DNA from 2 places in the Bacillus sp. FG16 genome. Region 1 is predicted to be linked to the other one. Evidence: riboswitches for the same ligand, from Rfam matches in the RefSeq annotation. Region 1 holds a riboswitch; the other holds the start of a gene.
What was found. A riboswitch is a leader RNA that binds a small molecule or an ion and turns the genes downstream of it on or off. The one in region 1 is predicted to bind S-adenosylmethionine.
Positions count from the first base shown of each region.

Region 1 (16,477 bases):
ATGCGTTAAAACACTTCCCTTACAAATATTGTCTGTTCATATTCGTCGAAAATTTCTTCTATTGATGAAAATAAAGTTTCTTCCGGGATGATGAACTTTACTTTTTGACCATTTTGTAATATAAATGAAATTTTCCCATTATCATTAAAACCTGTATGAAACGTTCCTCGTTTATTTAATAGTACCTCTTCAATTGTATTTGTTTTAATGGAAAAGTTATTCTTTAATTGCAAAAGTTCATGTACATCTCCAGTATGTATTTTTGTATCTATTTCAGTTTCTAAGTTTAATTGTTTTTTCTCGATTTTTTTGAACCAAAACAAAAATAGTAACTCAGAAATACCAGGTAACTGTTTTTTATAAGCATGTCGACTATGAAACTGTCCGCCAATCTTTATAAAATATATACAGTCACCTGTAATAAAAACTTTATAATACATATCTGCCGTAAACATTTTAGGCTTTAAAAGATAAAAACTTTTGATCATAACCCCCCCTAAATATTAAATTTATTTGTATAAACATTTTAACTAGATTTGTGCTTAAACATATTTCTCATGTAATACAACACTATTGTATTGAGTATCCTCTCCCTTTGCAACAGTTGTTTTGAAACCAGCTAGTAACCTTTCTCTATACTCTCCCAATAAGTGCTAGCCACATTTACAACCGTTTTTCTTCTAGTATATTAAAAGCAGTATCTGATACGAGGCTCTATATCAATCTATCAATAAATTACCACCCTATAAATATCTGAATTTTCTTTATATTAAAGGTTATCTCTCAAATAACCTCGAATAATTGTAATACATATACATAAGGAGGTTGATCTATTTTGTTTCGTTCTTTTACAAATGGTTGCGTCGCCTTAGTGCAACGCTTCTTGCCAGAACCGTTTATTTTATCATGTTTATTAACTGTTTTTGTTATCTTCTTCGGTATGTTTGCGACTCATCAAACACCTGTAGAAATGATCAATCACTGGGGGAATGGAATTTGGGGGCTTCTCGCCTTTTCTATGCAAATGGCACTTGTACTCGTGACTGGATCTGCTTTAGCAAATGCTCCTCTTATTAAAAAAGGATTAACGAAAGCTGCCAGACTACCAAAAACGAATGGACAAGGCATTATTGCCATTTCCATTGTAAGTTTACTTGGTGCATACATAAACTGGGGCTTTGGAATTGTTGTATCTGTTTTATACGCAAAAGAAGTGGCAAGACAATTAGAAGGATTAGATTATAGACTAGCAATCGCCTCTTCTTATTCTGGATTTCTCATTTGGCATGCGGGGCTTTCTGCTTCTATTCCTCTGACATTAGCAACAGGCGGGGAAACGTTAATTAAAACGACAGCTGGCAGTATTAAAGAAGCGATTCCAATCTCAGAAACGCTATTCTCACCATACGCTCTCGTTCCAGTTATTATTTTTCTCGTTACGATGCCTCTCATTAATAAAGCGATGCATCCAGATGAAAAACATACGATAACTGTAGATCCTAGCGTGTTCCATGAAGAAGCTGCTGCTCAAGAAGTAGAAAAAAATACATTCGCTGAAAAAATGGAAAATAGCATCATTATTACACTTTGCGTTGGATTGTTAGGTCTCATTTATATTTTCAATTACTTTTATACGAAAGGATTTAATCTTACTCTCGATATCGTAATTTTTATGTTATTAATTGCTGGACTTATTTTCCACCGCACTCCGATTCAGTATATTCGCGCTTTTTCAGACTCTACGAAAAGTGCTTCTGGCATTTTACTTCAATTTCCGTTTTACGCAGGAATTATGGGGATGATGATTGGAGCAAATAGTGAAGGACTTTCACTTGGAGGAGCTATTTCTAATTTCTTTATTAGCATTTCAAATGAAACGACTTTTCCTCTCTTTACATTTTTAAGTGCTGGCATCGTTAATATCTTTGTTCCATCAGGAGGCGGTCAATGGGCCGTGCAAGCACCAATTATGATTCCAGCTGGCGCTGAACTTGGTGTACCTGCTGCAAAAACAGCAATGGCAATTGCATGGGGCGATGCTTGGACGAATTTAATTCAACCTTTCTGGGCATTACCAGCATTAGCGATAGCTGGTTTAGGTGCTCGTGACATTATGGGATTTTGCGTTGTTAACTTACTATATGCAGGTTTCATCATTAGTCTATGCTTCTTAGTTATTTAAACGAAAAGCTAGTTTTATACTAGCTTTTTTACATAATAAATCATTTATTTCCCATGCAATTTATAACTGTATCCCACTCTATGTCCTTAAGATGTAATGACTCAAATGCAAAAAAATCTTCGCAAATTTTTCCAATCAGGTGTGGATGTTCCCTCAAAAAATTCCACTGTAATACTTTAGGAAGAAAATGCATTTCATATTCTTTACTTCCCCGTACTACCTCATCAACTTCTCTTTCACAAATTCCCCTTATTAAATAATCATTTCTTAACTCTATTTGAATTTGTTGAAATGTATCGCTGCATTTTTTCAATTGAAGTAAACACGTAATATACTTCCGAAAAAGTTCGTTATCATACTGACAACAGTTTATAATACGATCGACTTCATTCATAATGTACGAGCCTTTTCTTCTATTTGTAATAACCATTTTTCGCGCTTTGATACTTTACTCGTTTTCACAGATTGAAAAACTGACCGTTTTATATCACGAATGCCACAAAAACGTAAAACACCTCTCTTCATCATAATCCAATCTGCTGATCGATATAACAATGCGACGTACCATAGAGGCGAGTCTAACGTATTAATAACCCAAGCTTTCTTACCTTTCAATAACCCTTTCGGAAGAGCACCTTCATATTTATAAGCAAATCCAGCTACGAAAATACGGTCAATAAAACCTTTTAAAATAGCTGGCATCCCCCACCACCATATCGGATATATAAAGAGAAGTGTATCTGCTTCTTCCACTAATTTTCTATACCGCGCTGTCTCTTCTTCATTTACTAAATCACGTCTTTTCTTCTCTTCATTGAATACAAGTACCGGATCAAATTGTTCCTTGTATAAATCAAGCAACGTAACCGAATGATTTGTTTCCTGTAGCCCTTTTTGCACATGCTCTAAAATTGCCCCGTTAAAACTTGAAGGATTAGGATGAGCGTATATAATCAGTACGTTCACTACAAAACAACTCCCTCTATCTTTAAAGTTACCCCTTCTTTAATAACTTCTCTACAATTTGTACGTTTTTCGAACTTTGCAACAGTCGATTTAATACAGTAAGTAACTCTTCTTTTTCTAAATCTTTTAGTTTCTCTTTAACTGCACTCTCACCAGCACCTTGAATATCATAAACAACTGCCGCCATATGTTTACAATAATTTTCATACGGACATTCGCAACTACTTTTTGAAAAATCTTCGAGATCGATAACTACTTCATAATTCCCTGCATTTCCAGTAACGAATGCAAACACTTTGTTATCTTGTATTTCAACATCTTCTATATATCCATCTTCATAATATTCATATCCCTTATCTACAACGTACTTTGGGATCCATTTCGTTATATCTTTTAATAAGTAAGCGTACATAATTGTACCCCTTCCTTTAATTCCCTTTTGACTTCCAAAACCCTGCATGTTATTCTAAGAACTGTTAAATAGCAAGTCTATTTTACAAAACGACTGACACCTATTCGGCGAAGGTGTCTCTTTTCATTTGCAGCCGATACGAATTGCCTCTTTCAGGCACATTCAATTTTTGACACTACACACTCAACACCATTCCCTGTATCAGGCTGCTTTAGCAGTCTTTTACTCTACATACTCCGTTATTTTTAAAAAAAAGAGAGCTTAGCTCCCTTTTCTCGCCTTATAAAATACCCCTTTTTCAGCATAGAGATATTCATCAGCTAATGTAATTTTCCCATCCAGTTTCAGTTCGTCTAATAGCCTTGATAAATAAAATTGATGTAACATTTTTTTCGTGAATTTTCCTTCATGATGCGAAACGATATGTTCTTGAATATCTAACAATGATATCGGCTTATCTTGCTCTATCATATATTCATAAACTGTACTACGCAGTTTTACGTATTTTTCGAGTGTCACAGTAATTCGCAACCCCTTTCTTCTTAATATAAATTTTCGTAATCGGTTTTTTTGCAACAAAAAAACCTCTCCGATAAGAAGAAGTTACGTATATATCTTCGTCTTATCTCCCAGAACAAATATGTTCTGCTGGAATTAGCACCTGCATCGCGGTTGCTGGGTTTCATCGGGCCAGTCCCTCCACCTCTCTGGATAAGAAAATATTCACTTAAACCTTACTATACGTAATTTCACTTTAATTGTCAAACAAATATAATAAATATAACAAATTATATTTTCTTTCTTACTGTTCATACTACTCGTATATGAACAGCTAAGGAGGATTATAAAATGCATCAAAATGCTCGCGGATATGTACAAGATTCTTTTCAATCATTACAAGAAGCAAAACACTGTTTAGAAGAAGCACTTGAAACAGTTGAAAAAGATTTTAATCGTGCTCGTATTGAACAATCACTTTATGCTGTTGAACAAGCTATTCAACGTTGCGAGTACACCGTTCACATTTTAGAAAAAGATTAAAAACTTCCCATCTATCGATGGGAAGTTTTTTCAAATGGCATACTTCATAATTATTGCCGTTATGATTAAAAAATATACAGAATTAGCAATTTCTAAAATCCCTACTTTTATAATAGAGATTTTTTTGCCATACAACACAATTGCTCGAATGACACTTGGTATAAAAATAAGAGAACACCACGGATTAATCACAAATACAATTATAGTTAATACGATATGATATCCCCAAGATATAAGACGATACTTCGGATTATTTTTTTCACGAATCATCGTTTTCACATAAAACGTACTACCTAAAAAGTATAAGAATGAACTAAGCGCAATGAATAATGCTATATGATCGATTTGCTTCATTGAAAAATAATAACTAATTAACCCACCGATACAAAATACAATAATTGCACAAATATCATTTAATAGTGCTCTTTCATTTTTTTGACGAGCATAATACATATTTACTATAAATAATGGAATCATTACTATTACGAATAAAAGAATTCGCCACTCATATAATAAAGAAATCATCCCGAATAGGAACGCAATACTAAAATAAACAATTGCGGCGTGTAAAAACTCTTTTTTTCGTCTTTGCTTTATGTACGTCAGAAATGGATATGTAGCTAAATAGATAAAAAACCATGCTATAAACAATGGAATATGATAAATAGTGGGTTTCCCAAGTATGACACTTAATAGAAAAGGTATAACAAGCATGGCCCATGCACCATGTTGCTTCGGAATAACTAACTTCATTAACTATACACCTCCCTCTTGAAAAGAGTTCTCACGTACTATTATACAAATAATTTTATATAATGGCGGATGCATATTGAATCTATTTTTTGACAAAAAAATGCTCCTTACAATATGTAAGAAGCATGAAAGAGGCAAACGAATATGTAAGTCGCGACCCTACCTTATATGAGTATGCTTTTCTATGTCACGTTATGCTCATCTAATATACCGTATTTCTTTTTAAATCTTGTAAGAATCGTAATCCAAGACGTACTAAATAGTAGTAAGAAAATAACATTCGAAATCGCATGACTCAAATCAAAATAAAAACTTGCGATATAATACGAAATGACAGTCTCCCACGTTGCTTCTCTTATAAAACCGAGAAGACCCCAGAAATTCATAATCCAGCCAAATAAAAATCCAACAATTACTCCGTAAAGAAGTCTCCCCCATAGTTTTTTCATTAAAAATGTATTACGAAGTAAACCTGCTATAAAACCAATCATGCCCCACGAAAACATTTGCCACGGTGTCCACGGACCTTGTCCTAAAAAAATATTAGATACGATCGCTGCTGTGGCACCAATCATAAAACCAGTTTCACTTCCAAATACAATTGCAGAAACAATAATGACAAAAGAAGTTGGTTGTACACTTGGTAAAATAGAAAATGGCACTCTGCTTACTGCTGCAATTGCCGCTAATACAGCAACGAGAACAATTTCACGTGAAACAAACGCCTTTCTTTCAAAACGGATATAGAAAGGTAACATAATAACTGCTAATATAAACAAACTACTTAACATGTAATAACCGTCCATGACAAGTGTCGTAAGAAGTAATGTGCCTATTATTACTGCAAAAATACATATTATGAATGCAACATATCGTTTGGACACGCTTCGTACACATCCTCCCACGTTAATGCATATGGCAATTCTTTTCGAATGAATCGATTAATAGATGTTGTATAAAAGAAATTGCCGCTAAAAAATTCTTTCGGTGCATCATTCATAATGACTGTTCCGTCAAATAACATCATACATTGATCAACGTATTTCGCTGCAAATTCAATGTCATGCGTTGCCATTATAATTGTTGTTCCTTCTTTTTGTAGCTTCCTAAATAGTTCTCCTACTCTTTCTTTCTTCCACGGATCTAGCCCCTTTGTCGGTTCATCAAGTAATAATAAAGTTGGCTTTGATAATAACGTTGTACATAACGCAAGTAGTTGTTGCTCTCCCCCGCTACAATCATGCGGATGGCGTTCTTTAAGCGAGTACAACCAAAACTTCTTCAACATATCTTCTGCTATTTCTTTTCCTTGTTCTCCGTATAATTCACGTGCACGTTCATACACTTCATCCCACACTGTATCAAATGTAAAATGATAATACGGATGTTGCGATACATACCCGATCCTTTTAAATCGTTCTTTCGAATCAATTTTATGTATCACTTTCCCGTTCCACTTTACTTTCCCTCTTCTCGCTTTTTGTAATCCTGCTAAAATCGTTAACAGTGTAGACTTACCTGTACCGTTCTTCCCAACGAGCGCTACCCATTTTCCTTTTTCAATTGAAACTGATAAATCACGTAAAATAAGCGGACTACTTTTTTCGTACTGGAACGAAATATGCTCTGCGCTTAAAATTACCTCTTGCTTTTCACTTTGTGCTATTGGGTCATTTACATATGATATCGCTGCAAAATCATTCATTTTCATTTGCGCCTCTCGCACTGTAAACGGAATATCTCTCACATTCCACTCTAAAAATAGCCTTGGAATTTGCGGAATAAATGGACGGAATGTTTCTACTCCCCACATATTCGTAATAACAGTTTTAGGACTACCATCATACATAATACGGCCATTATCCATACAAACAACGCGTGTTGCAAGCGGTATAACTTCATCTAAACGATGTTCACTTAAAATAATCGTAATTCCAAGTTCTTCATTAATACGTTTTAATAATCCTAAAAACTCTTTCGCAGCAATTGGATCTAACTGGGCTGTCGGTTCATCTAATAATAGTAACTTCGGCTGCATAACTAATACCGCAGCTAAATTGACAAGTTGCTTTTGCCCGCCAGATAACGTGTGAACAGATTGATGCAATAAATCTTGAAATCCTAAAAAACTAATAAGCTCCGCTATTCTTTTTTGAATATTATGTGATGGTAATCCGATATTTTCTAAAGAAAATGCTAATTCTTGAATCACTGTATCCATAACGATCTGATTTTCTGGGTTTTGAAATACCATCCCAATTTCTTGGGCAGATAACAAATCAGCTACTTCCTCTATTAAAACACCCTCATAAAATATCTCTCCAGAACGCGTACCAATTGGAAGTAACTCCTTTTTAAAATGTTTTAATAAAGTCGTCTTCCCAGATCCCGATCCTCCAGCAAGTGCAATAAACTCACCTTTTTGAACAGAAAGAGAAATATGCTGTAACGCATATTCGTTTTCATCAGCATATACAAATGATAAATTGTTTATTTCTGCATGCGCCACCATATCCATTCCTTTCCTTCCATCATAATTGGTAAACTAATAAACAGTGTAAATAATACAAACATCATTCCATCATATTGCTGGAATAAAATAGATTCGACTTTCGGATAAATAATCAATTTCCCTCCGCCATAATTACTACATATAATAGCAGCTATAAATAAAATGATTAAATAACTGAGCGTATACCAATCGCGCTTTTCCATTCTATAGCGAATATACGTCGTACGCTTCGTCACACCAAATCCACGAGCTTGCATAGAATCTGCCGTTTGCAGTGCATCTTCTAATGAACAAATTAATAATACTTGCAGCAATTGCATACCATTTTTCACGCGTTCCATCATTGAACCTGAATCTACCTGCACACCTTTCGTTTTTTGGACGAGTGTGATTTTCTTTAATCGTCTTATAAACAAAGGAACAAATCTCACTGTAATCATCGTTAACAATGCAACTTTCGGTGAAATTCTTGAAAACAGATATAAAAATTTATGACTGGAAATAATATCATTGTATGACGCAAACGTAAACATAACTGCAACTAGTAATAACCCCATTACTATTCCAAACATAATCGCCTCAAGCTTAATACGGCTATCACCTAACCAAAATAACGTAGTTCGACCTCTATGCGTTAATAACGAATTAAATAAAATTACCATAAAAAAGAAAACAATTGTGCTCGGTAGCATCTTTCTTATCTTTTCGCTATTTCCTTGCATCACATTTAACATAATAATTAATACTATTGCTCCAATTAAAAAAAGAGGATGAAGACACATCATACATAGTATCATCACCCCGATATAATAGAAAAAATTCACAAAAGGATGTAAAGAAGAAAAACTTATTTTCATAGCCCTTTACCGAATGCCTTTCTTATTGTAATACGTATACCCACTCAATTGTATCTCCTGGTTTTACCGTAACTACACCAGCACTATGGTTTGGAAAAGCACCGTTCACACGATATTTCCATCCACTAGTATCCGCAATATCTTTTTCATATAAATCATTAATACCTTTTACATAAATACTATCTCTAGATCCGCTTGCATCAACATCTAATCCTGTACGTTGTAATACTTTATACACAGTATCGCCATCTTGTACATCCATCTTTTTCGCACCCATTATATATCCGTTATTTCCTTTTACCGAGATTGTTACTTGTTTTGCTTTAGGTACTGGTGGTGGCACTGGGTTTTGTGGTGGTACCGGTGTTGGTGGAGCTGGTACACTATTGTTCTCTTCTGGCTTTTTCTTTTGCTCCTGCTTCGGTGTTTCTTTCGGCTGATTCACAACCTTTGCTTCTTCTTTTACTTCTGGTGCTTTCGGTTGTTGTTTCTCTTCTTGTGCTTGTTGCTGCTCTGGTTGCTTATTTACATCCGGCTGTTCTTTCGGTTGTTCCTGTTGTTTCTCTTCTTTCTTTATCTCTGGTTGTGCCTGCGGCTTTTCCTCTTTCGGCTTCTCTTCTACTTTTTGTTCTTGTTTCTCTTTCTGCTCTTCTTGCTGCTTTTGCTCTGATTCAGCTTGCTTTTCTTCTGTTTTTTCTTCCGGCTTCGCTTCATTTTTTTGTTCTTCTTGTTTCGCTACCTCTTCTTGCTTCGGTTCTACCTTCTTCTCAGGCTTTACACCTGCCTCTTCACATCCGGCAAGTAGCCCAAGCGAAAGCAGTAAAGAAATGAACCATTTCACCTTACTCATCCTATCTCTCACCTTTCATACGAAAATTAGGAGCAAATAATTGCTCCTAATTTTTTGTTAAGCTGCTTTACGTCTCCATAATACATATGCAGAAGCAATACATAATACACCCATACCTACTTCTGTTGCTGCACTATGAGAAGATGCTCCTGTTTTTGGTAGACTGTTACCGTTTCCGATTTTTTTATTCTTAACCGGTTCGTTATCTACAACTACTTTTAGATTTTCATCTTTTGTTTCTTGTTGTACTTGGTTTTGTTCTTTCGGTTCTTCAGTAACTTCTTTTTCTACTACATTATTTTCTGGTTCAACGACCTTTTCTGGCTCTTCAATCGGTTTTGGCTTAATTACATCACCAGCGTCTACATTAGACCAATCATAAATAGATTTTCCCATTTCCTTAAATTGAAGTAATGCTAAAAGAGCCTGTTCTGTAGCCATTCCGTTACCATTTTGATCACTTGGTAACCATTTAAATTCACCATTTGAAAGTTGATATGATAATAGGTTTTGCATTGCCTTATGAAGACGATTTTGATCTACATCTTTAACAAGAGATAATCCAATAATTGCTTGCGCAGTACTATTTGAATTTTCTTGTCCATCAGCTGAAAAACCGCCATTTTGCAGCTGTTCGTTATATAAATACGCAACAGCTTTTTGTATAGCTGGTTTCACATCTGATCGCTCTTGATAAGGAGCTAATGCTGATAAAACCATACCTGTTACATCAACGCTACTAGCACTATCTTTACTACCTGAACTATTATAAGTCCATCCACCGTCTGTATGCTGATTATTTAACAGTGCTTCCACTAGAGCAACTCTGTTCCATTTTGATTCAACTGGAATCTCATACTTCTTCGTATCAAATGCAAGTAAAGCAAATGCATAACCTGTAACAGAATTCACTTTATCTGACTCATACAATTTTTGAACTAAATTATGTCCACCTACATTTTTAGGGTCTGCACTCATTGCATTCATCATAATAATTGTTCTAGCTAAATCTGTCGCTGAAAAACGATTAATGCGCTTTTCTACTTTTTCAGTTACTGACTTAACATAATTTAATTTTGCCTCAATTGGCACATTCTTTCCAGAACGAGAAAGCGCTACAGCTACCCAATCACTTTCAATTCCATCTTGTAACATCTTGTCTGATGTTTTAGAAATGGCTTCATTTAATTGTGCACTTGGAACTTGAATGTTCTCTTGCTTTGGTTGTTCTGTTTTTTTACCATTTTCACCTTCTGGTTTTGGCTCGACTGTCGGTTTACCATTTTCACCTTCCGGTTTTGGCTCAACTGTCGGTTTGCCATTTTCACCTTCCGGTTTTGGCTCGACTGTCGGCTTACCATTTTCACCTTCTGGTTTTGGCTCGACTGTCGGTTTACCATTTTCGCCTTCTGGTTTTGGTTCTTCTGTTTTACAAGTTCCGAACTTATCTAACGTTTCTTTCAATGTTTCCTGGCTCATATTGCTCCAGTCTGAAACAAAGCGAAAGACAACAACATCTCCAGATTTTAATTTATAACTATCTGCTCCGACTTCTGCAGACTTATCATTTACATCATACAGCCAAGCACTTGTAGCCCCGGCCATTAAACCATCGATTCCTTTTACATATGTTCCAAACGACATCGTTTCAGATTCTACTTTGTCCCCCATGACCTTTTGCAGCAAACTTAAAGCTGTTTCCCCATCTTTAATTTGCTCTTCTTTCGGACATAACATAATGCCTTTTTGTGATTCCCCAATAATTGCAAGTTTTGCTGTATTTTCTTCAGCAAACGTAATATGTACTGTATTCGCAAAAGAAACAAATACAAGTGTCACTGCCATTAACGACGTAAGCAGCCATTTTTTCAACATTGCCATCCCAAAATTTCCTCCCTTACTACCATTTACACAAAAAAAGGCCCTTCAAGGGCGTGCGATTGACACTCTCTTTTTGTAAGTGTCGAACAAAAATGTACAACACCTCCTACCCGCATTATTCGCGGCTATATTTGTATAGGAAAAATAATTTTGTTTATGAACGTATCATTGTGATAACATTCACTTTTCTTGGCACAACTTACTTCCATTTAAGTTATCGTAAAACGATAAACCTATACATTCTGTAAATTTTAAATTTCTGTATTATTTTACTATTGACAAAGAATTTTGTCCATGCTTTATCGGATTTATTTTCTAAGAATAATAACTTATTAACTCTTAACTATGTAAACTCTTTTCACTAATAATGTCGCCATCTTCATCCGCATAGACATATTCATTTGGATTCCATTCCACTTGTCCAAAGTGCAGTGAAATATTTCGTTCTCCCTTTCCTTCTTTCACACTTCTATTTGGCATCGTCCCTAACGCTAAAATACCAATATTAATATTCTTTAGTTCACTAGAATCACGAACATATCCATTCACAATAATTCCTGCTAGCTTTCTTTCTTCCGCAATAGCTGCCAAATTATCACCAAGTAACGCACAATTCGTAGACGCTCCGCCATCAACAACTAATACTGTTCCTTCTGGGAGTGTTTGCAATCCTTCCTTCACTAGTACATTATCATCTTTCACTTTTACAGTTGCAATTTTCCCGTGGAATTGTTCTTTCTTCCCAAAAGACCGAAAAGACTGGCGACATATTTGTAATTCCTTTTCAAATTCATCACATAGATCCGTAGTTTTCCACATTTTGTTCCCTCTTTTCCTTTTTCTTTCTATTTAACATATTCTTGGCTTATTTTCGTTTCTCTGTCTAATATTGCAATAATTTGTATGTACGGGAAAGGATACAAAAACTATTGCCTTAAGAAGCCACCTTTATTATAATCTATTTCACAGATTAAATTCAGAATATTAAAAATTAACCAAGTGAAGAAGGAGGAATTTTATGCAAATACAAACTGAGGCAAAAAAACAACCTAGTAAATCAAAGTTTAAAATGCCTGATGCGTACGTACTACTATTTTTTATTGCCTTACTTTGCGCCATCGCTACTTATTTCGTTCCTGCCGGAGAATTTAAAAGGGTTACAAACGGGACCTTTACAACAACAATACCAGGTAGCTATCATTCTGTTCCGCAATCACCCGTAGGCTTTGTTTCTTTTTTTACCGCTATTGAAAAAGGAATGACACTTGCTGCTCCTATTATCTTTCTAATTTTATTTACAGGTGGAGCTATTGCAATTCTTGAAAAAACAGGTGCTCTTGACGGTTTAATCTATCATGTTATTAACAAATTTCGGAATCAGCAATTACTTTTCATTTGTATAGTTGCTGCGCTCTTTTCTATTCTTGGAACGACTGGTATTATCGTTAACTCAGTTATCGGTTTTATCCCCATCGGTATCATCGTTGCACGCACGTTAAAATGGGACGCTATCGTCGGTGTAGCAATTATTTATTTAGGTACTTATGCTGGTTTTAATGCTACTATTTTATCTCCCTCACCTTTAGGCATTTCACAAAAGATCGCAGAACTTCCGATGTTTTCCGGGATTGGTTTACGCACCGCAATCTATATATCTTTTTTACTTGCCACTATCCTTTATATAAATTGGTATGTAAAACGCTTGAAAAAATCAAATAAAGGAAGCATTCTTGGCGACAACTGGTTTCCAAGTAACGCTCTTTCAAGCGAAAAAGAAACAGAGAAAAAAGAAGTTCCTTGGACGATACGTCATAAATTAATTTTACTCGTTTCAGCTTTATCATTAATTGCATTTTTAATAGGCGCTTTTCGTCTACATTGGACGGACGCAGAAATGACTGCTACTTTTATTTTCATAGCAATTACAGCGGGAATAATAGGTGGTATGAAAGCAAACGATATCGCTTCTACTTTTCTAGCAGGTTGCCAAAATCTCATATACGGTGCTTTAATCGTCGGAATGGCTCGTTGTATTTCAGTCATTTTAGAACAAGGAAAATTGCTTGATACGATTGTTAACCAACTCGCACAAGCTCTCGAAGGACAAAGCCCTGTATTTGGTGTTATCGGCATGTATGTGAGTAGTGCCGCATTACATTTCCTCATTTCATCCGGGACAGGAGAATCGGTTATTTTCATTCCGATATTAGCTCCATTAGCTGATTTCATGCACATTACACGCCAAGTTACAGTACAAGCTGTTATGCTTGGAGAAGGTGTAGTAAACTGCTTAAATCCAACTTCCGGTGTTTTAATGGGCGTTCTCGCAGCAAGCGGTATTTCTTACGGAAAATGGATTCGTTTCATGGCTCCACTTGCATTCATTTGGTTTATCATTGGACTTGTTTTTCTTATTGTTGGGGTGAATATTGAGTGGGGACCGTACTAAAAGACTCATAATATACTTAACTTGATAAATAAGTACTATCGTTTCATAAAAATATCTATTCTATTTTCCTCTCCAATCCTATAAAAATCATTTATTCTAGTATAGATATAAGAAGGGATTGATCATAATAATCAATCCCTTCTTATCAAAATATAATACCTTTAAAAATCTTAGTTCCAAATTTCATTTACCCATTCAGGATGATCAATAAAAGGATTGCGGTTATGTTGATATTTTGTAAAAATCACTTCATTACGCTTTCGCTCTAAATCATCCACCGGGTCTTGTTCATTCCATTTTAATAAAACAGATAGTTTCCCCATGTATGGATCTTTATTGTTATTCACTTTTTCATTTAGTTCTAAATCTATTTCGCCGTTGTCTCCCTCGTAACGAACAGCCATATAAAACAGCATTCTAGCAATATCTCCTTTTACACTATCACGAGGTTCCCAAGAATCACTATCATATTTACATTCTGTCGCTTCAGAATGATTTACACCACCATTATCAAAATCTAGATTTCCACGTGAACTATTTACAGATACATCCGTCGCTCTTAAATGATGTAGATCTGTTCCAGGTCCTGCAGTCGTTCCAAAGTCACCGTGAGATTTTGCCCAAACATGCTCACGGTTCCAGTTATTTACTCCTGATCCATTCGTAAGCTTCCCTTGCGAACGACCAGTATATAAGAGTATCACATTATTTTTATTATTTGGATCTTCATCAGTATCTCTTAGTGCTTCCCAAACCGCACTGTATGATAACTTTGTATGATTATCAATAATATTATGCAGTTCCTTCTTTAATTCTAAGCCCGTTTTTCCTATTGCGTTATTATAATATGTATCGTCATAACTTTTTACAATAATCTCTTGTACTGATGCAGGAGCTACTTCACCGTGTATAGTATCTGTGAATGATAGAGATGCAGAACCTAAAATAAAAAATGAAGATAGTGTAATCATAGCAATCTTTGTCTTTCGAAACTTCATATACCCATTCCCCTTTAAAATATAATTTGAAGCTACTAACTAAAAAATGCTTTCTCCCCCCAAAACTTTTAGAAACCCATACCCACCCTTTTCTTTTTATTTAATACAAAACTCTATTGAGTTTATATCATTTCCAAACTTTTTGTTTATCTACTTTCCAAACAATTTTACTTTTCACAAGAAATATCCTTCTCCCGTAAAGATTATTAAAATATTCTTTACAATTAAAAAGTAGTTTAATATTAACTTATAAATTTAAATTTATTTATGCAATAATGCATATTTGATAAATACTAAAAAAACAGTTTGAATAAAAAGCATTCAAAGAAAACCATGCAACAAAAAAGGTAGAGTTTAGGACAGAAATAATAAAAATCAAGATGATAGCTCGACTTTTCCTTTTTCCATAACTGTCTTTATTTTTGTGTAAAACCTTTCTTTCTCTGAATAATACGTACAAAAATAGATTGGATACCATATAGGCACCAATCTATTTTAATTAAAGAAACTGTGTCAATTCTGAGTTCACAACACGTTGTGCAGTAATGATAACACTGTCAGCTGTTAGTCCATAAACACTATATAGTCCACCAGGTTGATTAGGAACAATTTGAACTTCATATTCAAATGCTTGTCCAAAAGCAGGATGAACTAAACTTAGAGTTTCAAAAGTTGAAGCATTAGAATTCACATTGAAGTTTACCTGTTCAATTAATACTAATGAACCGTCAAGTCTAAAAACTCTAGCTACTCCAGTAAGCGGGCCCGCAGTACGGTTAAGGATCTTCACCCTAACTCTATTTGCATTAGCAGGTTGATTTCCTACGTTTTCAATTGGTCCTGTAGTAAGAGCCATATAACATCACCTCCATTATATTATTATGATATTCAATGATGCACATTGATGTTATAGTTTAATTATCCAATTTATTTTAAATAAAAAAGCTTGTTTCTTATATTTTTTATAAGAAACAAGCTTTTCTTTTTCAACTACCATTCCTAAGACAAGTTTATCCGTCTCGAAAACATTTACAGTTACTTGACGTTTATGCCGGGACAGAACTACTACTATTTACTTTGCATTGAATCTATATATTTTTTAACTACTTCATATACATATTCTTGATTTGCCGCTGCTGTATTTGGGTTATATTTCCCGCCGTTTGTTTTATTATTAGATAATACTCGAATTCCTAAAAATGGGACATCATAAGCTTTCGCGATTTGAGCTGCTGCAGCTCCTTCCATTTCTTCTACAGATGTACCGTATTTTGTATGGAACCACTTAATTCTATCAACTTCATTATTCCAAACGTCTGCTGAACCAATCGTACCTTCAACTACTTTACCTTTTGTATACTTATCTTTCACTGCATGAGCCGCTGCAAGTAATTCCTTATCTCCTTCGTAGTATCGGATTTTCTCAGCATTTGGATCTTCTCCTGCACTTCCTTCAGAAGCCATTAAGTCCATAGATATCCATTTTGTCAGCTCAATTCCTTGGTTCTCATCCTTATTGGTTGTTTTTAATGAACCTATATTTGCAACTTGTTTTCCTAACACAATATCAAATACA
Region 1 is NZ_JBMDKC010000022.1:20,385-36,861, forward strand. Features, by position in the region: gene ACODS7_RS10650 (hypothetical protein) at 6-488, opposite strand; gene ACODS7_RS10655 (short-chain fatty acid transporter) at 836-2,182, shown strand; gene ACODS7_RS10660 (hypothetical protein) at 2,223-2,576, opposite strand; gene ACODS7_RS10665 (NAD(P)H-dependent oxidoreductase) at 2,573-3,148, opposite strand; gene ACODS7_RS10670 (SWIM zinc finger family protein) at 3,177-3,560, opposite strand; gene ACODS7_RS10675 (hypothetical protein) at 3,822-4,139, opposite strand; SAM riboswitch class I at 4,180-4,278, opposite strand; gene ACODS7_RS10680 (hypothetical protein) at 4,410-4,601, shown strand; gene ACODS7_RS10685 (YwiC-like family protein) at 4,632-5,354, opposite strand; gene ACODS7_RS10690 (ECF transporter S component) at 5,537-6,238, opposite strand; gene ACODS7_RS10695 (ABC transporter ATP-binding protein) at 6,211-7,872, opposite strand; gene ACODS7_RS10700 (energy-coupling factor transporter transmembrane component T) at 7,845-8,723, opposite strand; gene ACODS7_RS10705 (DUF4430 domain-containing protein) at 8,746-9,573, opposite strand; gene ACODS7_RS10710 (DUF4430 domain-containing protein) at 9,631-11,454, opposite strand; gene rraA (ribonuclease E activity regulator RraA) at 11,794-12,273, opposite strand; gene ACODS7_RS10720 (YfcC family protein) at 12,473-13,903, shown strand; gene ACODS7_RS10725 (endonuclease I family protein) at 14,074-14,901, opposite strand; gene ACODS7_RS10730 (hypothetical protein) at 15,401-15,757, opposite strand; gene ACODS7_RS10735 (5'-methylthioadenosine/S-adenosylhomocysteine nucleosidase) at 15,970-16,477, opposite strand, start outside.

Region 2 (16,477 bases), on a different contig from region 1:
TTTGATTCAATTCTTCAACATACTTTATAAGAGATTTTACAGTTACATCTTCTTCATATAATACGGAGGCATACCCTTGCCTTTCAAAGGACTCTGCATTTAATATTTGATCTCCACGGCTTGCAAATTTCGATAATGGAATTAAAACCATCGGCTTTTGTAATGTTAAAAATTCAAAAATTGCGTTGGAGCCCGCGCGTGAAATAACAAAATCTGTTACCGCTAATATATCTGGCAGTTCTCCATGTACATATTCAAATTGTCTATATCCTTCTTTATTTTGTAAACTTTCATCAAGGTTACCTTTTCCGCAAAGGTGAACAATTTGATACTTTTTAAGAAGTTCTGATAATGCTTCTCGAGCCGTATCATTAATTTTTTTCGCGCCCAAGCTGCCTCCCATAATTGTAATAACTGGCTTTTTACGTGAAAAACCTAAAAACGCTAAACCTGTTTCACGATTTCCTTTCAGCACTTCTTCACGTACAGGAGATCCCGTATATATTACTTTTTCTTTCGGTAAATGTTTCGCTGCTTCTTCAAATGTAACAAATATTTTCGAAGCAAAACGAAGCGCAATTTTATTTGCTAGTCCTGGCGTCATATCAGATTCATGTAATAAAACTGGTACTCTATTTAGCCATCCTCCAATTACGACTGGTACAGATACGAAACCGCCTTTTGAAAAAATCACATCTGGTTTTAGTTTTCGAATTCTTACATACGCATCCATAACCCCCTTCATTACAAGAAAAGGATCTTTTATATTTTTTAAATCAAAATAACGACGTAGCTTTCCACTCGAAATACTATAGTAGGGAATGCCTTCCTTTTCTATAATCGTTTTCTCAATACCTTGGTGAGAACCAATGTAAGAGATATCCCAGTTGTCTTCTTGTAAATATGGGATAATGGCTAAATTAGGTGTTACATGTCCTGCCGAACCGCCACCTGTAAAGACTATTTTCTTCATACGTCTCCCCCTTCTAGACTATAATACACTAAAATATCTTGCCTCAGGGTGAGAAAATACCATAGCCGTTACGGACGCTTCTGGCTCCATCATGAATCCTTCTGTTAATGAAATACCTATTTCCTCTGGATGAATTAAGCGAAATAGCTTTTCTTGATCTGCAAGTTCTGGACACGCCGGATAACCAAATGACACGCGTATTCCTCTATATTTCGTACGGAAACGTTCTTCCATCGTCAGTTCAGGTGAGTCTGGAATGCCCCAGCGGTCACGAATGAGCATATGTGTTTTTTCAGCAAGTCCTTCTGCTAATTCAAGCGCTAACGATTGAATGGCATGACTACGTAAGTAATCACCTTTCGCCTTCCACTCTTCAGCAATGTCCCGAACTCCTTCCCCAACCGTAACAGATAAGAAAGCAACATAGTCCATCTCATCTCCAATTGGGCGCAAATAATCGCCTAAAGTACGATAGGGAGCCTTTCCTTGTCTAGGGAATGTGAAACGCTCTATAACACGCGTATGATCTTCTGGATCATATATTACAATGTTTTGTCCGTCGCTTTGCGCTGGGAAAAATTGATACACTGCTTTCGGCTTTAACCAAGATTGTCCTTCCTGCAATAATTCATCTATTAAATCATTTAATTCATGTGCTCTCTTATCCCCCTCTTTCAAAAGCTTCTTCACATTTCCTTTTAATCCAAGGTGATGCCCAAGTAACATTTGTCTATTTAAAAATGGAGCGAGATGAAGAGCCGGAATATCGCGTAATACAATTCGTTTTGTTGAATCAGGCACCATAACCTCAGCCTTCGGTAATGGCTCAATTACTGCTGGAATTTCTACTTGCTTCTCCTCTTTTTTTACGATATGAAGATGACGTTCTTTTTTATCCTGTTTCATCTTCTCACGCTCTTCTTCTTTTTGAAGCTTATTAATAATATCGAGCCCCGTCATCGCATCACTCGCATAACAAACGAGCCCTTTATATGATGGTGAAATCCGATTATCTGTAAACTTTCTCGTTAACGCTGCACCACCTACAACAATGGGCACATCAATATTTGCTGCTTTTAAATCTTCAGCAGTCGTTACCATTTGTTGCGCTGATTTTACTAATAAACCTGAAAGGCCTATAATGTCAGGCTTCTTTTCTTGTACTTCTTGAACAATTCGATCCGAACGAACATTGATTCCTAAATTAATAATCTCATATCCGTTATTCGATAAAATAATTTCAACGAGGTTTTTCCCAATATCATGTACGTCACCTTTAACAGTTGCTAATAATACTTTCCCTTTTTTTGCACTATCGCTAGATTCCATATGTGGCTCTAAATAACTTACAGCAGCTTTCATACTTTCGGCACTTTGCAATACTTCTGCAACAATAAGTTCATTATTATTAAATAGTCGTCCTACCTCGTCCATCCCTGTCATAAGCGGACCGTTAATAATATCAAGAGGTTTTCTTCCTTCTTCAAGTGCAAGACTTAAATCCTCGTGTAATCCTTGTTTCGTACCTTCTACAATATAATTTGCTAGTCGTTCATCAAGCGTTAACGTTTCTTGCACAACGACATCTTTCTTTTTAGCGACTCGGTAAAAGTTTGTAAATTCTTCTAACGTCTCTTTCGTCGTTTCAAACAGTAATGCATCTGCAAGTTGTTTTTCTTCCTCTGGAATTGACGCATAGCGTTCTAATTTTTCCGTATTAACAATCGCGTAATCTAATCCAGCCTTCGTAGCATGATATAAAAAGACGGAATTCAATACTTCACGTCCAGCTGGTGGTAAACCAAATGATATGTTACTTACACCTAAAATCGTTAAACACTCTGGTAACGCTTCTTTAATAAGGCGAATGCCCTCTATAGTCGCTGCCGCTGAACCGATATATTCTTCATCACCTGTCCCTACTGGAAACACAAGTGCATCAAAAATAATATCTGACGGGCGTATCCCATATTTCGTCGTTAATAATTCGTAACTTCTTTTTGCAATTTCTAATTTTCTTTCAGCACTTACTGCCATACCATCTTCATCGATTGTACCAACTACAATTGCAGCACCATACTTACGAAGAAGCGGTGTTACCTTTTCAAAACGCTCTTCTCCATCTTCTAAATTAATAGAGTTGATAACAGCTTTTCCTTGAATATAAGTAAGTGCTCTTGCCATAACATTTTCATCCGTTGAATCAATCATAATCGGTACTTTTAACACTTTCGTAACTTCTGTCAAAAATTTCTCCATATCTTCTATTTCATCACGATCAGGATCTGCCATACAAATATCAATAATATGAGCATTTTTCTTCACTTGCGCTCTTGCCACTTCAGCAGCCTCTTCAAATTTCCCTTCTGCTACTAATCGTTTAAATTTACGTGAACCAATAACATTCGTTCTTTCACCTACAAATAACGGTCTCATAGACTCATCGTATTGCAGTGCCTCTAATCCACTAATTCCATGTCCTTCTCTCTCATGATGGTCACGAGGCTTAAGAGATGCTAGCGCTTCCTTCATTGCTCTTATATGTTCTGGTGTTGTGCCACAACAACCACCGATAATATTAACCCATCCTTCTTCAGCAAATCGCTTCACCTTTTCAGCAAGAGAAGATGGAGACTCATGGTAATGTCCATCTTCATCAGGAAGACCTGCATTTGGATAACAAGAAATGTAACACTCCGATAAATCAGATAGTGAACGAATATGATCCCTCATAAACTCCGGACCAGTCGCACAATTTAACCCAACAGATAATGGTTTCATATGTTCTACTGATAAATAAAAAGCTTCAATTGTTTGCCCAGCCAGAGTCGTTCCCATTGGCTCAATCGTTCCTGAAATCATAATAGGAACCGTTTTTTTCAGTTCTTCAAAAGCAGCTTGAATTCCAATATAAGCTGCTTTCACGTTACGCATATCTTGACTCGTCTCAACGAGTAATACATCAACTTCTCCTTTTAATAATCCTCGTGCCTGCCTTGTATAAGCCTCAATCAATTCTTCAAAAGTCACACCACCAGTAACACTAATTGCTTTCGTTGTTGGTCCCATCGCTCCCGCAACATATACTTCCTTACCGCTTTCTTTAACAGCTTGCTTCGCCAAAAGTGCTGCCTTTTCATTTAGTTCTTCATCTAAATGAGACAGCTCATAATCACTTAGTACAATATTCGTTGCCCCAAATGTATTTGTTTCAATAATATCCGCTCCAGCTTCAATATAAGCTTTATGAATCTTTAAAATAACGTCTGGTCTTGTTTCTACTAAATATTCATTACAGCCCTCGTACTCTTCTCCTCCGAAATCTTCAGCAGTTAAATCCTCTTGCTGAATCATTGTTCCCATTGCACCATCTAATATTAAAATGCTATTTTGTAATTTTTCTTCTATACACTTCATCAATTAATACCTTCTTTCACTTCTTGCTTTTCTCTTACATATTTAACAAGATGTTCTGTAATTTCATATTTTAAAAATGGTGTAATAAGATAAATACCATTAAAATATTTCATCGCTGCGTCGATCAATTCTTGCGAAATGCGAATCCCTTCCTCAATTGCTGCCTCTTTCGTTTCGTGTCCATCCATTCTCTCTCTTATTTCTTCAGGAAGAGTAATACCCGGTACCTCAAAATGAAGAAAATCTGCATTCCGCTTACTTACTAACGGCATAATTCCAATAAAAATAGGTTGTTCCAAATGCTTTGTCGCTTCATACACTTCTTCAATTAAGGCGATACCGTAAATTGGCTGAGTTAAAAAATATTCCGCTCCAGCATCTATTTTTCGTTCCATTCGCTTAACCGCTGCTTTTAAGTGCCTCACGTGAGGATTAAATGCGCCGCCTACAGAAAACCTTGTCGCCGGTCCAATTGATTTCCCTAAAATTGAACGTCCATCGTTCATTTCTTTAATCATTTTAATGAGCTCAATAGAGGACAAATCGTATACAGAAGTTGCACCGGGAAAATCACCAACGCGCGCTGGATCACCAGTCAAAGCTAACACTTCTTCCATCCCTAACGCCGATAAACCTAACAAATGAGATTGTAGTCCAATGACGTTATGATCTCTACACGTTAAATGTGTCAATACCGGGATATCATGCTTCGTTAATAACGCACCCATCGCCATATTAGAAATACGAGGCGATGCTAATGAATTATCTGCTAGAGTAATAGCATCTGCTCCCGCTCTTTTTAACGCTCTTGCTCCTTCAAAAAAACGCTGTGTATCTAACGTTTTCGGTGGATCTAATTCCACTACAACTGTCGTTTGTTTTTTCGCTTTCTCTGCTAGAGTGACGTGAGCCTTCGAACGTTTCTCATGCGTATGAACGACTTTCGGCCTTTGAATAGTGTCTTTTTCTATTACAGGTGTAACATTCGCAACAGCGCGCTTCATACTTTGAATATGTTCTGGAGTCGTACCACAACAACCACCTAACAACCGAATACCTTGCTCAATAAATCTCGGTGTCATCGCCTCAAAATAAGCTGGGCTTCCCTCATATACGTAACGTCCCTCCACATAATTCGGGAGACCTGCATTTGGGTATGCTGATAAATAGCCATTTTGCGGAATCGATATCATTTTGAAAGCCTCTGTCATATGAAGCGGCCCTAGTTGACAATTCAATCCAACAACATTTGCACCGTAATCTATAAGTTGCTTTAATATTTCATTGACATCATTTCCATTTTGAGTCGTACCTGCTTCATGTAACGCTAATTGAGCAACAATTGGAATGTTCGTTTGCTTACGCAATACTTTAACGGCATGCAGTAATTCAAATTCATCGTAAAAAGTTTCTAATAGTAATCCATCAACTTGTTCTTCTAGTAAAGCCCCTGCCTGTTCAAGTAGCATAAACTCCCTTTCCATATCAGTCGTTGTAACGGCTCCGATATGTTTCATACCACCAATTGTTCCTAAAATTGCATTTCTGTCCGTAACAGATGCTTTCGCCAGCTTTACTGCCGCTCTATTAATTTCTGTAACTTGATTTTCTAAGCCATACATACGTAATTTCGCCTCATTTGCTCCATACGTATTCGTTTGAATTACATCTGCTCCAGCAGCTACATATTGTTTATGAATCGATATAATTAAGTCTGGATCAGATACATTCAATTCTTCAAAGCTACTTTGCAAACCATGTGAATGCAATAACGTCCCAACCGCACCATCACCTATTACAATTCCTTTTGATAATAAATCTAGTAACTTCACGAATCTCCCTCATTTCTATCAATATAAAAACCCCCTCTTCACTTTGAAGAGGGGGACATAATCGTTCCTCCTCTTATTATGCAAAACATTCGTTTTGCAGGTATTAGCACCGTTTCAAACATTTCGTTTGAAGGTTGCCGGGTTTCACAGGGCCTTTCCCTCCACCGCTCTCAATAAGAGTTGTCTTTATTATTTTATTTATGTAGCTAAAAGGAAATGCGTTCCCCTTTTAACAATGTTTGTTAATTTTTTAATAAATTTAGCATGCACAAAAGTAAAAGTCAATGACACTTGCGGAAAAATAAAAATTATTTAAAATAGAGTTGCAATTCAATTATCTTTTGTTGTAAAGTTAAAAACATAATAAAAATTTCATACGAACATTCTTATCTAGAGAGGTAGAGGGACTGGCCCTGTGACGCCTCAGCAACCATTAACATTTTGTTAATAAGGTGCTAATTCCAGCAAATTGTGAAAGATTTGACAGATGAGAAGAAGACTCTATTCAAACCGAAAGCCTTCTTCTTAGAAGGCTTTTTTTATTTTATATTCAGTTAATGTTTCAATTTAAAAAGGAGGAATTTTCACATGTCAACAATCGAAACAAAGCTAGCACAAATCGGCAATCGCAGTGAAACTACAACAGGAACGGTTAATCCACCAGTTTATTTCTCAACCGCTTATCGTCACGAAGGAATTGGTAAATCTACTGGCTTTGACTATTCACGAACTGGCAATCCAACTCGCGGTCTTTTAGAACAGGCGATCGCAGACTTAGAATATGGCGAACAAGGTTATGCCTGTAGTTCAGGGATGGCAGCTGTTCTCCTCGTCCTTTCTCTATTCCGCTCTGGAGACGAACTTATTGTATCTGAAGATTTATACGGGGGAACGTATCGATTATTTTCTGAACATGAAAAAAAGTGGAATGTTCGATGTAGATACGTAAATACACAGTCTATTAAACAAATTGAGCAAGCTATCACAACTGAAACGAAGGCTATTTTCATAGAAACTCCAACTAATCCATTAATGCAAGTTACTGATATTGCTGCTGTCGCAACTGTAGCGAAAAGGCACGGACTACTTCTTATTGTAGACAACACATTCTACACACCTTATATACAGCAACCATTAACAGAAGGTGCCGACATTGTACTTCATAGCGCAACGAAATATTTAGGGGGGCATAACGATGTACTAAGCGGACTTGTCGTTGCAAAAGGAAAGGAACTTTGTGAGGAAATCGCCCATTATCATAATGCATCAGGTGCGGTCTTAAGCCCATTTGACTCATGGTTATTAATTCGCGGTATGAAAACGTTAGCGCTTCGCATGAGACAACATGAAGAAAATGCGAAAGCAGTTGTTGCGTATTTAAATGATGAAGACGGGGTGACAGATGTATTTTATCCAGGAAGAGGCGGCATGATTTCATTCCGCCTTAAAGATGAAGCTTGGATCAATCCATTCTTACAATCTTTATCCTTAATTACATTTGCCGAAAGTCTCGGTGGTGTAGAAAGTTTAATGACTTATCCAGCAACGCAGACACATGCTGATATTCCTGAAGAAATTAGAACAGCAAACGGTGTATGTAATCGTCTTCTTCGATTCTCCGTTGGCATTGAAAATAGTAACGATTTAATTCAAGACTTAAAGCAAGCCATTAAACTCGTAAAAGAAGGTGTAAGAATATGAGTTATTCTATAGATACACTCTTACTACACAACCAATATAAACATGACTCACAAACAGGCGCTGTGAACGTTCCTATTTATAACACATCAACTTTTCACCAGTTTGATGTAGATACGTTCGGAAAATATGACTATAGCAGGTCAGGAAATCCAACTCGTGAAGCTCTTGAAGATATCATCGCTTTATTAGAGGGCGGAACAAAGGGGTTCGCCTTTGCATCAGGCATTGCAGCGATTTCCACTGCATTTCTTCTTCTTTCACAAGGGGATCACGTTCTCATTTCAGAAGATGTATACGGAGGCACTTACCGAGTGATAACTGAAGTACTCTCCCGTTACGGTGTTTCACATACATTTGTTGATATGACCAATTTAGAAGAAATAAAACAAAACATTAAACCAAATACAAAGCTCTTTTATGTAGAAACACCTTCTAACCCACTTTTAAAAGTGACAGATATTCGCGAGATTTCTAAACTCGCAAAATCTATTGGCGCTCTTACTTTTGTTGATAATACATTTTTGACACCACTATTCCAAAAACCACTTGAACTTGGAGCTGATGTCGTTCTTCATAGTGCTACAAAATTTATTGCTGGTCATAGTGATGTTACTGCCGGATTAGCAGTCGTAAAAGATGCAGAACTCGCTCAAAAGCTTGGATTTTTACAAAATGCATTCGGTGCTATTTTAGGGCCTCACGATTGTTCTCTCGTACTTCGCGGTCTAAAAACATTGCATGTACGCCTCGAGCATTCAGCTAAAAATGCCAATAAAATTGCACATTATTTACAAGAGCACGTTAAAGTACAAAATGTCTATTATCCGGGATTATAAACACATCTCGGATTTGATATTCAACATTCTCAAGCGACATCAGCTGGAGCAGTCTTATCATTTACTTTGCAATCAGAAGATGCACTCCGCCAATTTTTATCAAAAGTAAAATTACCTGTTTTTGCAGTTAGTTTAGGAGCTGTCGAGTCAATTCTTTCCTATCCAGCTAAAATGTCACATGCAGCACTGTCGCAAGAAGCTCGTGATGAAAGAGGAATCTCTAATTCATTACTTCGGTTATCAGTTGGTCTCGAAAATGTTGACGATTTAATATCCGATTTTGAAAATGCCCTTTCTTATGTAGAAGAACCTGTAAATGCATAGAGAGAAAAGAAGATATGAGATTAAGTTTTCATATCTTCTTTTTATGCGGTTCAGTATATTCATTTGAATTTCTTCCTTTTTTATGGTTCATAAAAAATAAAGGTATATCATCTATTTCTAAATAATGGATTAATTGATATATTAAGAAATAAAAAGGGATGAAAATAATGGATACTTGTGCAGATATTTTAATCGTTATCGATTTACAAAATGGAGTATGTTATAGCGGAGAGCATTTATTTGATTTACAGAACTTACTAACAAAAGTAAATAAAAGAATTTCTTCATACAGAAAATTAAATAAACCAATCCTTTTTGTTCAACATTGTGATGATGATTTAGTACCCGAGAAAGAACTTTGGGCTATTCATACCATTCTAGATGTTCAAGAACAAGATTTTTTTGTAAGAAAAACACATGCAAATTCATTTTATAAAACAAACTTAAAAGAAATTTTAGATCAATTATCTGTAAAGCGCATTGAATTTTGTGGTGCCCAAACAGAGTACTGTATGGATGCTACGATTAAGTTTGCCCACGGACTAGGATACGAAAACTTTATGGCACAGAAAACAACCTCTACATTGAATAATCCTTTTATGTCCGCAAAAGAGACAATTGATTTTTACGAGAACATATGGAATACCAGATTTTTAACGTTGCTAAAAGATGAATTTTAGAATAAATGACTAATGACTTGATTACCCTAAGATTTATCAGCCGTAATCAAATATTTCATTATCACCATAAAGAAGCGAATTACATTCAGCTTCTTTTCTTTTAACCTGTTTTATATTCTATATATATCATTATAATTCCTTTGTCATATTATTTTAAAAATTTCGTATATTCATTTGAAAGAATAAGAAATTCATGATAAAATTGTGTTACAAATATATCTATATCTTTCAATTTTTAAAACACATCGAAATTTTCACCCAAAAATGTCATTTTACAAAAACATGCTAATTTATCTATTTTATTTACATCAGGGTCTCTTTTCTTACAATTTCTTTACTTTAGGACTTTTTTTCTGCAACAACTATTTTCTTTTCTTTAAATTTTTGGTATGTATAGTATGGTATAATAGCTCACACGGAGGTGGAAAAGAACATGTTAGAAACCTTTCAAAAAGAATTAGAACTATATGAAAGTAATGCAGAATTATTAAAAGTATTAGCTCATCCTGTTCGTTTATGTATCGTAAAAGGATTAATCGAGCGCGGTCCAAGCAACGTTTCTACAATGTATACTGGCTTAAACATGCCACAATCTACAATTTCACAGCATTTAGCAAAATTAAAAAGCGCTAAAATCGTTTCTAGTGAAAGAAAAGGGTTGGAAATTTATTACAAGGTAGAGAACGAAACAATAATTCAACTCGTTCGCGTATTATTAGGTTAGGGACTAATAATCGAAGAAAAAGAACGTATTCTATATTTTTTATCTCATATCTTTAATATAAATATATATCATGAGAGGAAATATATAATACTACATAAGTCGTATTAAAAAACAAGACACAGTATATACTGTGTCTTGTTTTTTATATTGTTACATACCGCTCCAAATGTAAATGTTGCATATCTTTTGTATGTATAACAACATCAAACGCACTCCCTAATCCTCCATTCAAAATCATAGAACGAACTGCTCGATTTTGTTTTTGCGTTTCAGAAAAAGGATTCGTATCTTGATGACTCGTAAGCTGTTCTAATATTCCTGCCGCTAACAAAAACTCAGATTGCTTCTTATGCCATACTGCACTCATTCCTTGCAGACTAAACATCTCCTTTAGCTCGTCCCAATGAATATGAGTAGTAAGATCCATTTCACCTGGATGCGCTAGTGGGTTACGTATTAGATTATGCTGATAATAACCTCGTAAACTTCCTTCACGGTGTGCTGGATGCATCCATTCTTCTTTTGTGTATCCGTAATCAACTGTAATACATATACCTTTTTGAAACCATTTCGCAATTTCTTTTATATACTCCTCCATCACAATTGGTACTTCAAAACGTTGCCCTTCAGCAATATGAATATTATATTTCAATAAATAGCGACCAATTCTTTTATCTAACGGCCTACATACTTCTGAAAGGTTTCCTTCCTCTGTATATGTAATACGTACTTCATACAACATACCATTTCTTTTCTCAATTATTTCAACAGGAAATGCATCAAACAACTCATTTGAAAAAAGAATTCCCTCGAAAGAATCTCCCATTTCACTATAAGACGTATAGTACGATACATTAGAAAATGAGCCAAGGTGCTCCCGCTGTAATTTTCTATGAAAAGGGCTCACTTCAATCATTGAATAGTTTAAATCAATAAAGGTTTTTGGAGATAATTGCTTCCATTCTTGTAAAACATCATAGGCAAACTTTCCTGTTCCCCCGCCAACCTCACAAATATTCGGAGCAACTTCACCATTTTCAACAAGACGAATAAAAAGTTTAGCAAAAGTTTTTGCAAAAACAGAGGAAACGTTGCTACTTGTAAAAAAATCCCCTTGTCTTCCAATCTTTTCACGTTCTTTCATATAATATCCATGATCTTCTGTATATAATACAAGGTTCATATACGTACTATATGAAATTGAATAATCCTTTTCTTTCCCCATCCATTCTCTTAAAATGAGCTCCATTCCCATAATGACTCCTTATTGTAAAAACGGATTATTTTCTTTTTCAAAACCAATGCTTGTTTCTGGACCATGTCCACATAACACCGCTGTTTCATCTGGTAATACAAATAATTTCTCTTCAATACTTCCAATTAATTCAGCAAAACTTCCACCAGGTAAATCTGTTCTTCCAATGCTCATTTGGAACAATACATCTCCTGAGAACACAGCATTCGCCTCTTTACTATAATAAGAAATACTTCCAGGAGAATGTCCTGGCGTCTCAAAAATTTCAAAATTAAATGATCCAATTGTTAATGTACCTTCTGCATCAATAATATGATCCGCTGGTTTTGCTGTAATACTGCGGTTCATCATAAAAATTTGAGAGCCGTTTACAGTTGTATCTCCTAACCAATCTGCTTCTTCTTTATGTACGTATACAGGAATATGAAAAGCGTCTCTTACCGCATCAACAGCACCGATATGATCAAAGTGAGCATGCGTTAATAAAACAGCCAATGGTTTTAATTGTTCTTCTTGTAAATATGTAACGAGCTTTTCACCTTCGTGACCAGGGTCAAAGATAATGCACTCTTTTTGATCGTTCATTAAAATATAAGCATTTGTTTGTAATGGGCCTAACGGCATTTGTATCCATTTCATATGAAAATCTCCTCCAGTTATTAAACTTACTTTTAATGATACAACATTTCTTTCTCTTAGGAAAAGAAAGGATGCTCTCTCGACAATCATTTTTAAAACATGTACAATATAAAAGAGTAAATATTCCAAAAACTCATAATAAGAAATGGGTAGACAGAGGAGGATATTGCATGGGCCTTGTTATTATTTTTACACTTGTCACTCTGTTAGCTGTATTTGCTACGCTTAGAACACTTCGTGAAAAAAACTTTTTCGCGAGCGGCTTTGCAATTGCAACTGTACTCGTTTTCGGATGGTTTACGATCATGACTGTTCTATATAACGGGTATCCACCAACAGCTTAATTCGTTTACACTTTATTCTTCATCAAGATTTCACACAAAAAGAGGAAGGGTTTCCCCTTCCTCTTTTCATATTTCACAACTTATATCATCTTCGCTTCGTATTTGTGCTTTTTTACAAGCCAAGCTCCTCCGATAACACCTGCATCATTACCAAGTGTTGCAATAGCTAACTTCGTGCTCTTTACAGCACGTGAGAAAGCGTATTGCTCGAAATAGCGTTGAATTGGTTCTAATAGCGCATCTCCAGCTTTAGACACACCTCCACCAATAACAATTTTCTCTGGGTTCAACGTACTAGATAGGTTCGCTACAGCTAACCCTAAATAAGAAGCTACTTTTTCTACTACTTCGCCTGCTAATTCATCACCTTGTCCAAGTGCTTCAAAGACATCTTTTGATGTAATACGTCCTTCTTCAGCTAACATAGAACGCAACATGCTTTCTTTATTAGTCTCTTGTATTTTTTGCATAGCAACACGTACAATACCTGTCGCAGATGCTACTGTTTCTAAGCAACCAGACTTCCCGCAATTACATGGGAAAGCATTTTCTGTAACTACTGTAATATGTCCAATCTCACCAGCAGCACCACTCACGCCGTGTACAATCTCACCATTGGCGATTACACCACCACCAACGCCCGTACCAAGTGTCATGCAGATTAAATCTTTTGCACCTTCACCAGCACCTTTCCACATTTCACCAAGCGCTGCTAAGTTTGCATCATTATCAATAACAACAGGTAATCCTGTTTCTACTTCTAATAAATCTTTTAGCGGATAGTTTTTCCACCCTAAATTAACCGCTTCATAAATCATTCCAGATGCCACATGTACAGGGCCAGGAGCTCCCATACCAATACCAATTAACTTGCTCTTCAATTCGCCTAATTCTTCTAGCTTTTTATCAATTGCTTTCGCAACATCAAGTGTAATATGTTTTCCTTGCTCACCTGTATTTGTAGGGATTTCCCACTTATGTAAAATTTCACCGTATACATTAATAAATGCTAATTTAATCGTTGTACCACCAAGGTCAACACCAACTAACCATTTCTCTTCCATGTTGCTTACCTACCTTTATCTAATTCTTATTTAGCTCTTTTTGAATTTCTTGCTTCAATAAAAATAAAGCTGTTTGATAGTCTTGTGGATCGATTAGCTGTGATTGATTTAATTCACGCAATTCATCTTACATTAATTGTAAATCTGCAATTCGATCTCCCGTATAAATAATCGTACCAAATTTCTTTAGCAATTGCTGAATATCATAAATAGATACCATTTCATCACCCTCTATGCTCACTTACTATAAAAATTATAATAAGAAAACGTTCACATATTTTATTATAATCAAGAAGAAAAAGTCTCGTCAATTTTTATTTGTCTATACAAGCTCATTTATAAGCATTGTTCCTTTTTCTGTAATAATTTTTTCTATATTTTTATCAAATGGTTCTACCGGAATGTGTTTTACCATTTGAAAATCATATGCTAATGATAGCGTTTTCCCTTTATAATGCACGAGATAACGATCATAATAACCCCCGCCGTATCCAATCCGTTCTCCTCGCTCTGTATAAGCTACGCCTGGCACAATTTGAAGATCAATGTCATCCGCACTCACTTCTTCCGTAAGTCCCGGAATCGGTTCACGTAAATTCATATACACCGTTTCTAATTGATCAAAATCACTAATTTTCCGGAAGGACATCGTTCTTGTTCCTTTATTACACTTAGGAACTACAACTTTCTTTCCTTCTTCCCAAGCTTTTTCGATAATAGGATATGTATTCACTTCATTTTCCATTGAGAGAGTAATTCCAATTGTTTTAGCTTCAACCCACTCTTTTTGCGCATACAACGAAAATGCAATATGTTCTGATAAAGTTGTATATTGTTCTTCTGATAAAGAATTCATGTGTTCTATTATTTGTTTACGCAAACGCACTTTCTCTTCTTTCACACATTCTCCTCCTTACAGTGACACTTTACTCTATGATGATAGTGTATCACTTTTAACATAGGAATCGAATAAAAAAAGAAACAGTAGGAAAATATTCCTACTGCTTACTTTGTTTCACGGTGTAACGTAGACTTCTTGTCACGCTTGCAATACTTTTTAAGCTCGATACGCTCAGCGTTGTTACGTTTATTTTTCTTTGAGATATAGTTACGATCTCCGCATTCTGTACATGCTAGAGTAATATTCACACGCATTCTTATTTCCCTCCAGTACTAATAACTTAAATCAGACTATACTATAATACCACTTTTAAAATAAAAATTCTACACCTTTTGATATTGTCTAATTTTTTCTATAAGATTTTTCATGTTTTCCCTTGCTATTACTGGGTTTCTAGCATGTGAATACACTAAAAATTTTGGTTGTTTTGTGTCAGAAACGATATAAGACCACTCTTTTTCAGTATATTTGAACTGTACTCCTTCAAATATACCTTCTCCCTTCCTTTCAATATCATCCAATAATTTCCTCATAATTTCCCCTTTTTCATTCCATGAACATACCACTTCATCATAAAGTAAATAGAGCGGAGGTGATTGCTCTACTATGCTGAGAAACGTTTTTCCTTGCAATGCTATTAGCTCAAATAATTTTCCAATCCGATATAAAATATCTCGCTTCCACCTTACTTGAAACGACTTCCTTTCATCCTGCGTATAAAACAGAAGATAACATTCTCCTAATTTCAAAGACATTGGGTAAATATTTCCTGTAGATTCGAGTAAGAAATCTGGAATATCTACCTCTTCCAAATCTGTACCCTGGTAAATATTACTATGTTTATCGTATAACTCGAAATGATTTCCTTGCTCAGAAAACATAAGAGCCATATTCGCTTTACTTGATTTCATCAAAGCTTTCACATGATCTTTTTGTTCGCTTGCATAAATCCATGTAACTGTACAACCAAGTCTTTGTAGAAAGAGCATAAGTAAATGTTGCAACGTATCATTTCTCTTATTAATAAGAAGATGAAACTTCTGCATCTGTATTTTCTCGATATCAATATGCCCCAATATAACTTCTATATACTCATTCATAGAAACATGAACCAGCTTATTTCGCCCCATCTCTTTCTCATGCACGTAATAAAACAATTCGGACATATATACTTGTTCTATCTCTTTTTGCTGCTTATACGTTAACGGCATGCCAGCTTGACCATACAACTTTATAACAATCTCATTCTCATTTTCCACTTGAATGAAAACCCCACCTGCACATTGCAAATGATGAACACTATATTGAAAAAGTGACTCGTTCATTTCTTTGCATTCCATCGTATGAATCCCTATACCATGAATAGCATGTAAAAATAAATTTTTATAAGAGGTTGTTTCTATATTTTCTTGACTTCCAATTAATATACTTTCTCCTTTTGTAAAAAGAGAGCCATACGCCATCGCAATCTTCACGATAAACTGGGGAGTAATTTCAACATTCCCTCTTCCTACAATGCGGCTTTTTTGTAACCACCCTGCACTCATTTCACTCTCTTGAATACCAGCCGCTCCTACTATCGAATGACTATCAATCGCCTTATAAGGCCATAGTTTTCCTTTTTGCTTAATTATCGTACTTCTCCCGATATGACAGTGATCCGCTACAATGCTTTTTTGAAACAGTGTAACGTCATCTTCAACTATTGTACGCTCTCCTATTGTCGTTTCTAATAGTTCACAATACTTTCCAATATGGGCATTTGCAAAAACAATACTTTTTTGAAG
Region 2 is NZ_JBMDKC010000004.1:1,661-18,137, forward strand. Features, by position in the region: gene murG (undecaprenyldiphospho-muramoylpentapeptide beta-N-acetylglucosaminyltransferase) at 1-973, opposite strand, end outside; gene metH (methionine synthase) at 992-4,390, opposite strand; gene ACODS7_RS02720 (bifunctional homocysteine S-methyltransferase/methylenetetrahydrofolate reductase) at 4,390-6,222, opposite strand; SAM riboswitch class I at 6,293-6,402, opposite strand; SAM riboswitch class I at 6,606-6,716, shown strand; gene metI (cystathionine gamma-synthase/O-acetylhomoserine thiolyase) at 6,811-7,923, shown strand; partial or broken gene metC (cystathionine beta-lyase) at 7,920-9,083, shown strand; gene ACODS7_RS02735 (cysteine hydrolase family protein) at 9,251-9,763, shown strand; gene ACODS7_RS02740 (ArsR/SmtB family transcription factor) at 10,197-10,487, shown strand; gene ACODS7_RS02745 (class I SAM-dependent methyltransferase) at 10,630-11,742, opposite strand; gene ACODS7_RS02750 (MBL fold metallo-hydrolase) at 11,752-12,381, opposite strand; gene ACODS7_RS02755 (DUF2759 domain-containing protein) at 12,552-12,725, shown strand; gene glcK (glucokinase) at 12,806-13,789, opposite strand; partial or broken gene ACODS7_RS02765 (YqgQ family protein) at 13,809-14,009, opposite strand; gene ACODS7_RS02770 (5-formyltetrahydrofolate cyclo-ligase) at 14,112-14,690, opposite strand; gene rpmG (50S ribosomal protein L33) at 14,795-14,944, opposite strand; gene ACODS7_RS02780 (sugar phosphate nucleotidyltransferase) at 15,014-16,477, opposite strand, start outside.
Region 2: another riboswitch for S-adenosylmethionine. It lies ahead of ACODS7_RS02720 (bifunctional homocysteine S-methyltransferase/methylenetetrahydrofolate reductase); the one in region 1 lies ahead of ACODS7_RS10675 (hypothetical protein).